Regions from separate parts of the Stenotrophomonas sp. Ker107b genome, predicted to be linked through region 1. Evidence: predicted binding sites of a transcription regulator. Region 1 holds the regulator's gene; the other holds the start of a gene.
The links. The regulator FliA, encoded in region 1, starts transcription of late flagellar genes. The targets are predictions, from matches to a motif close to TAAAGTTTNNCNNNCNNNGGCCGATAA.
Positions count from the first base shown of each region.

Region 1 (3,408 bases):
CGCCTGGATGCCGAGGAAGCCCGCGCCGCCCTTGAGCGTGTGGAACCCGCGGAACACGGCGTTGAGCTGGTCACTGTCCTGGGGCGCCTGCTCCAGCGACACCAGCTGTTCGCCGAGGCGATCCAGGATCTCCTGGGCCTCGAGGATGAAGTCGGCAGCGATATCGTCTGGAACAGCACTCATGATCGTTAAAGTCCCAAATCGGAGAGCAGGTCGTCAGCGTCGACCTGTGAAACCTGGTGGCGGTCCAGACCGGTTACGGCCGGGCCGGCCAGGCCGTTGTCACGCTTGTGCGCGGTGTCGTCCTGCGGCGGCAGCCCGAGTGCACCGAAGCCCTCATGCACGCGACGCACGATGCCCACCACGCGGCGGATGATCTGCCCGGTGAGATCCTGGTAGCTCTGGGTGAGCGCGATCTCGGTCAGGTTGTGGCGGATGCGGTCCAGCTGCTGGTCCTGGTCGGCCGTCAAGCCATTGGCGCGCAGCTGCTCGGTGAGCGTGCGGCATTCTTCGGCCAGGTCCAGGGTGCGGTGGGTGGCCTGTTCGGTCATCGCCACCACGTGATCCAGGCGCGCGCAGGCATCGTCCAGTTCGCCGGCTTCGCTGGGCAGGCTGGGCAGCTCGCCCAGTGCCTGGCCCAGCTCGCGGGCGAGCCGGTTCAACCCGGCCATCATCGGCTGGGTGCGCAGCGCGGCGAGTGCGTCGATTTCCTGACGCCACGCGGCTTCGTCACCCGATTCCAGCGCGGCCAGTGCATCCTGCAGGCGCTGCACCAGCGCTGATTTGTCGCTCAGGGTTTCCATCAGGCGCTCGCCGCCAGACGCTCGAAGATCTTGCCGAGCTTTTCTTCCAGGGTCTGGGCGGTGAACGGCTTGATGATGTAGCCGTTGACGCCGTTCTGGGCCGCTTCGATGATCTGCTCGCGCTTGGCTTCAGCAGTCACCATCAACACCGGCAGCGTCTTGAGCTTGGCGTCGGCGCGGATGGCCTTGAGCAGGTCGATGCCCGTCATCACCGGCATGTTCCAGTCGGTGACCACGAAATCGAACGGCTGGCTCTGCAACAGCATCAGCGCGGCATGCCCGTCCTCGGCTTCGGCCGTGTTGGTGAAGCCCAGATCGCCCAGCAGGTTCTTGACGATACGACGCATGGTCGAAAAATCGTCGACGATCAGGATACGCATGTTCTTGTCCAAAGCTCTTTCCTCGGTCTTAATGGTTCTCGAGGCCGGCGTCGGCCGCCTCGAAGATTTTCAGTCGGCCACGCAGGCGCAGCACGGCCTGGCCATGGATCTGGCACACGCGCGATTCGCTGACGCCCAACACGGCGCCGATCTCTTTCAGGTTCAGTTCCTGCTCGTAATACAGCGACAGGACCAGCTGTTCGCGCTCGGGCAGCAGCCCGATCGCGTTGCCCAGCTCGCGCCCGAACTCGCCACGCTCCAACACCTGCTGCGGGGTCGGGCCGCCCTGGGCGACGGTGTCCAGCTCGCCCTGGTCTTCGATCCGTGATTCCAGGCTCAGCACCTGGCCGCGCGAGGCATCTTCCATCAGGCGCAGGTAGTCCGGCAGCGGCATGTCCATCGCGGCCGCCACTTCGGTGGCGCTGGCGGCGCGTCCGGTGCTCTGTTCGAGCCGGCGGATGGTGGCGGCGGCGTCGCGGGCCCGGCGATGGACCGAGCGCGGTACCCAGTCACCACGGCGGATCTCATCGATCATCGAGCCGCGGATGCGGATCGAGGCATAGGTCTCGAACGAGGCGCCCTGGTCGGCGTCATAGCTGCGCGACGCTTCGATCAGGCCCATCATGCCGGCCTGGATCAGGTCGTCGACCTCCACGCTGGCGGGCAGACGTGCCGCCAGATGGTGGGCGATGCGGCGGACCAGGTCCGAGTGCTGGGCAATGCACTCGTTCGCGGCGACCCGCTGGACCTCTTTGTATTGTGCGGCGCCTTTCATGCGGTCACCCCGCGTTGCTTGAGGATGCGTTCCAGGAAGAACTCGACGCCACCACGCGGCTCGGTCGGGGCCTGCCAGCGTGCGGTACGGCGTGCGATCTCGGTCAAGGCCAGCGCCGACGGGCTGGACGGGTAGGCCTTCACCACCGGCTGCTGGCGCTGGACCGACAGGCGCAGCCAGTCGTCCTGCGGCACACAGCCGAGGTAGTTGAGCGACACATCGGCCAGGAACTTCTCGCAGACGCGGGTCAGCTTTTCGTACAGCACCCGGCCTTCATTCGGGTCGCGCACCATGTTGGCGACCACCTGGATCCGGTCCACGCCGCGTTCGCGCGAGAGGACTTTGATCAGGGCGTAGGCATCGGTGATCGAGGCCGGCTCGTCGCAGACCACCACCACGGTGTCCTGGGCGGCCTGGCAGAAGGTCAGCACGCCGTCGGTGATGCCCGCGGCCGTGTCCACCACCATGATGTCCAGTTCGCGCTCCAGCTCGGAGAACACGTTGACCAGGCCGATGTGCTCGGCCTGCTGCAGCTCGGCCATGTTGCGGCGGCCCGAGGCCGCCGGCACCACCAGCACGCCGCCGGGGCCTTCGATGATGACCTCCTCCAGCGTGCAGCGCCCGGCGACCAGGTCGGCCAGGGTCACGGTCGGCTTCAGGCCCAGGATCACATCGACGTTGGCCAGGGCCAGGTCGGCATCCAGCAGCAGGGTACGTTTGCCCATGCTGGCAAGCGCCACGGCCAGATTGGCCGAAACGTTCGTTTTGCCCACGCCGCCCTTGCCGCCGGTGACGGCGATGGTGCGGACCGGGCCCAGCGGCTGGCTTCGGGTAGCCGACAACGGGAAGGTCTGGGTCAGCTTGGCGTACTCACGCGACGGCATGGTTCAACTCCGGGTTGCAGGGCATATCGGCCGCGCGGCGCAAATCTTCAAGGCGAAGTACAAGATTGGCCGCGCTGGCACGGTGCAGGTCTTCAGGAACGTCCTGGCCATCGGTGATCCAGGTGATCGGCAGGCGGTGGTCGACGGCCACCGACAGGGCGGTACCGAAGCGGCCGGTCTCATCCAGCTTGCTCAGCACCACGCCCTGCGGGTTGGCGGCGCTGAAGCGGCGGACCACCTCGTCCATGTCGCCGAAACTGGTGTTGGCCGGCAGCACCAGCAGGGTGCGGATCTGCTCGGCGGCCCGCAGCCACTGCAGCTGGGCGGCCAGGGCACGGTCGCGCGGGCCCAGGCCGGCGGTGTCGATCAGGACCAGCTTGTAGTCCTTCAGGCGCTCCAGCAGCTGGTTGAGGTCGCTGCCGCTGCTGGCTTCGTGAACTGCGATGCCAAGCTGGCGGCCGAAGCCGTACAACTGCTCGCGGGCGCCGATGCGGCCGGTATCGGTGGTGACCAGGGCGACATCGCGGGCGGCGTGGGCTTCGGCGAACCGCGAGGCCAGCTTGGCG
Region 1 is NZ_JBSPHX010000001.1:1,057,063-1,060,470, forward strand. It holds gene ACWV8V_RS04965 (chemotaxis protein CheA) at 1-183, opposite strand, end outside; gene ACWV8V_RS04970 (protein phosphatase CheZ) at 189-803, opposite strand; gene cheY (chemotaxis response regulator CheY) at 803-1,195, opposite strand; gene ACWV8V_RS04980 (RNA polymerase sigma factor FliA) at 1,212-1,958, opposite strand; gene ACWV8V_RS04985 (MinD/ParA family ATP-binding protein) at 1,955-2,842, opposite strand; gene ACWV8V_RS04990 (AAA family ATPase) at 2,829-3,408, opposite strand, start outside.

Region 2 (3,408 bases), 530 kb from region 1:
CGGCCGAGCGCTGCGACAGCGAGCGGATTTCCGACGCCACCACGGCAAAGCCGCGACCGTGCTCGCCGGCACGCGCCGCTTCGACGGCCGCATTGAGCGCAAGGATATTGGTCTGGAAGGCGATGCCGTCGATCACCCCGATGATGTCGACGATGCGGCGCGAGGACTCGTTGATCAGCGACATGGTCGAGACCACCTCGTGCACCACCTGGCCCCCCTGCGCAGCCACCTCCACCGCCCCGCCCACCAGCTGGTTGGCCTGCACGGCATTGTCGGCCGTCCGCCGCACGGTAGCCGTCAGCCCCTTCATCGAAACGGCCGTTTCTTCCAGGGCGGCCGCCTGCTGCTCGGTGCGCACGGAGAGGTCGCTGTTGCCTTCGGCGATCTCGCTGGCGCCCACCGCGATGGTGTCTGCGGCCAGCTTGATCTGGGCGATGATGCCGGCCATCGCTTCGACCAGCGCATTGATGCCGTCGCAAAGCTCGGCGATCGGGCCGGTTTTGTCCTGGGTGGCGATATGTCCGGTCAGGTCCCCGCTCTGGGCGGCGGCCACCACTTCACGCGTCTGTGCCACGGCCTCCTGCAATGCCTGGGTGTCACGCACCTGGGCGGTGATGTCGGTGGCATATTTGACGACCTTGAACGGACGACCGTTCATATCGTAGATCGGGTTGTACGAGGCCTGGATCCAGACCTCGCGCCCGCTCTTGCCCAATCGTTTGTACTGGCCGGCGTCGTACTCGCCACGGCCGAGTTTCGCCCAGAACGCACGGTACTCGGCACTGTCGCGGTACCCAGGCTCGGCGAACATGGAATGGTGCTGGCCGCGCACCTCGTCCAGTGTATACCCCATGGCTGCGAGGAAGTTTTCGTTGGCCGCCAGGATGCGGCCGTCGAGATCGAACTCGATCACCGCCTGGGACTTGTTGATCGCCGCCAACTGGCCGGCAAAATCGGCGGCCTGGAATTTCTGTGCGGTGATGTCGGTGGCGAACTTGACCACCTTGTAGGGCCGCCCGTCGGCGTCGAACACCGGGTTGTAGGACGCCTGGATCCAGATGTCACGGCCGCCTTTGCCGATGCGGCGGTACTGTCCCGCATCGAATTCGCCACGCCCCAGATTCACCCAGAAGTCCCGATATTCCCTGCTTTTGGCGTACTCCGGATCGACGAACATGGCGTGGTGCCTGCCTTGGATGTCGTCCAGCGTGTAGCCGAGCGTCTGCAGGAAGTTCTCGTTGGCCTGCAGGATGGTGCCGTCCAGGTCGAACTCGATCACGGCCTGGACCCGATGCAGGGCCTTGACCTGGTCTTCCAGCTCGCACTGGCGCTGTCGGGCGTCGGAGACCGCGCCCTCCGTGCTGCGGCGGGAAGCGAACAATGTGGCGAAAGCGTGTCGCGGGGACCATGCACCTGTCTCGGAGGCACGGTCGGGCACATGCGTGTGCAAGCCTGAAGTAAGCATCGTTAGACCTCGGTGTCCGTTTAGCGAATAGGTCAACCCCGGGCGGCGGCCCGGTAGCGGTATTCCGTTGGCTGGACTCACGAAGATCGCCGGTGGGGCTGACGTTACTTCAGTGCGCTTCAAACACCGCGACAGGCGGCGGCAATGAACCGTTCAAACAGGTGTAAAGCCAGATATCCACGTGAGTGTGCAGGCAATGACTGCGAGTCATATAACGGCCGAGATTCCGGGAGCTTTAGGGCACGCTGCGGTTCAGCCTGCACCGGCTCACTCGCCGCCCTCCGAGCCGTCCTGGCTCTCAAGCACCTCCACGTCCCCCGCCACCAGGGTCTCCACCTGCACGTTGTCACGTCCCATCGCCTTGGCCCGGTAGCACTGCGCATCCGCGGCGGCCACCGCATCATCCACGCTCATGCTGCCACCGATCCGGGCGATGCCGATGCTGGCGCCCACCTTCAGCCGCTGCAGGTCCCAGGGAATGGACAGCCCGCGCAGCGACTCCAGCAGGTCGCTGGCGATCCGGCGCGCGCGTTTGAGCGAACAGCCGGCCAGGATCACCGCGAACTCATCGCCCCCCAGCCGCGCCACGATGTCCGAATCACGTACCCCATGGCGCAGCAGACTCGCCACCGCCCACAGCACGGCATCGCCGGCGAGATGGCCATGGGTATCGTTGACCGGCTTGAACCGGTCCAGGTCGATGTACATCAGCGACGCCGACTGCCCCGTCCGGGCGACCCGGGTGATGGCCTGCTGCAGGTGAGCCTCGAACCCGCGCCGGTTGCTCAGCTCGGTGAGCGGGTCGACTTCGGCCAGGTGCCGCGCTTCCCGCTGCCGGGCGCGCTGCTGGGTGACATCGCGGATGACCCAGACCGCGCCAGTGGTCTGCCCGTCCTCGCCACGCAGCCAGGCCCGGGTGACGTCCACTGGCAACAGGTGGGCGCCCACCGAGAGCAGCAGATCCGAATGGAGGTCGACGGCATTGCTCTCCGGGTCCAGCAGCACGGCCAGGTCCAACGGCGAGCGCGGCGCGTACTCGGTGGTCAGCTCCATGACGTCCTGCAGCTGACCGCCGGCCAGTGATTCGGCCCCCTCGCCGGCCAGCGCGCGTGTGGCCGCCGCGTTCGCGTACTGGATGCCACCGTGCAGATCCAGGGTCAGCACCATGTCGGCCACCGCATCCAGGGTGACCCGGGTGCGCTGTTCGGACTCGCGCAGTTGCTGGCCACTCTGGCGCTGCACCGTCACGTCCTGGATCTGGGACACGAAATGCAGCGGCTCCCCACTCTCCGAGCGCACCAGCGAGACCGAGAGGCGGCCCCAGACCAGGTTGCCGGCCTTGCCCAGATAACGTTTTTCCATGTGGTAGTGGTCGCGACGCCCGGCCAGCAGGTCGCCAAGCAAGGCCAGATCGGTGTTCAGATCATCGGCGTGGGTGAGCGTCTGGAAGTCGATCTGCAGCAGTTCGGCGCGGGTGTAGCCGAGAATCCCGCACAGCGCATCGTTGACGTCCAGCCAGCGACCTTCCAGCGAGACCAGGGCCATGCCCAGCGCCGCCGATGAGAACGCGCCGGCGAACTTCTTGGCCGCCACATGGGCCTGCTCGCGCACTTCCAGCAGCGGGGTCAGATCCACCGCCATGCCCACGTAACCGATCCGGCCGCCCGCACCGTCGAGCGGGCTGATCGACAAGCGCACCTGGCGGCGTTCCCCGTCCTTGCGCACGAAGGTCCACTGACGTGACCAGGTGCCCTGGGTCGCGCGCGCGGTGAGTGCCTGGAAGATGCTCGGTACTTGCCCGTCCGCCGGTGCGTCGGCCTGCAGATAGGCACGCATTTCATCGGGATCGTGGAACCGGCCCAGGTCGACCCGGCCGATCACCTCCTCGGCGGCGTAGCCCAGCAGCTTCTGCGCGCCGGTGTTGAACAGAGTGATCACGCCGT
Region 2 is NZ_JBSPHX010000001.1:1,588,292-1,591,699, forward strand. It holds gene ACWV8V_RS07280 (methyl-accepting chemotaxis protein) at 1-1,465, opposite strand, end outside; gene ACWV8V_RS07285 (PAS domain S-box protein) at 1,733-3,408, opposite strand, start outside.
Region 2: ACWV8V_RS07280 (methyl-accepting chemotaxis protein) is a predicted target of FliA. The motif match lies at 1,677-1,703, and genes of this name have one in related genera.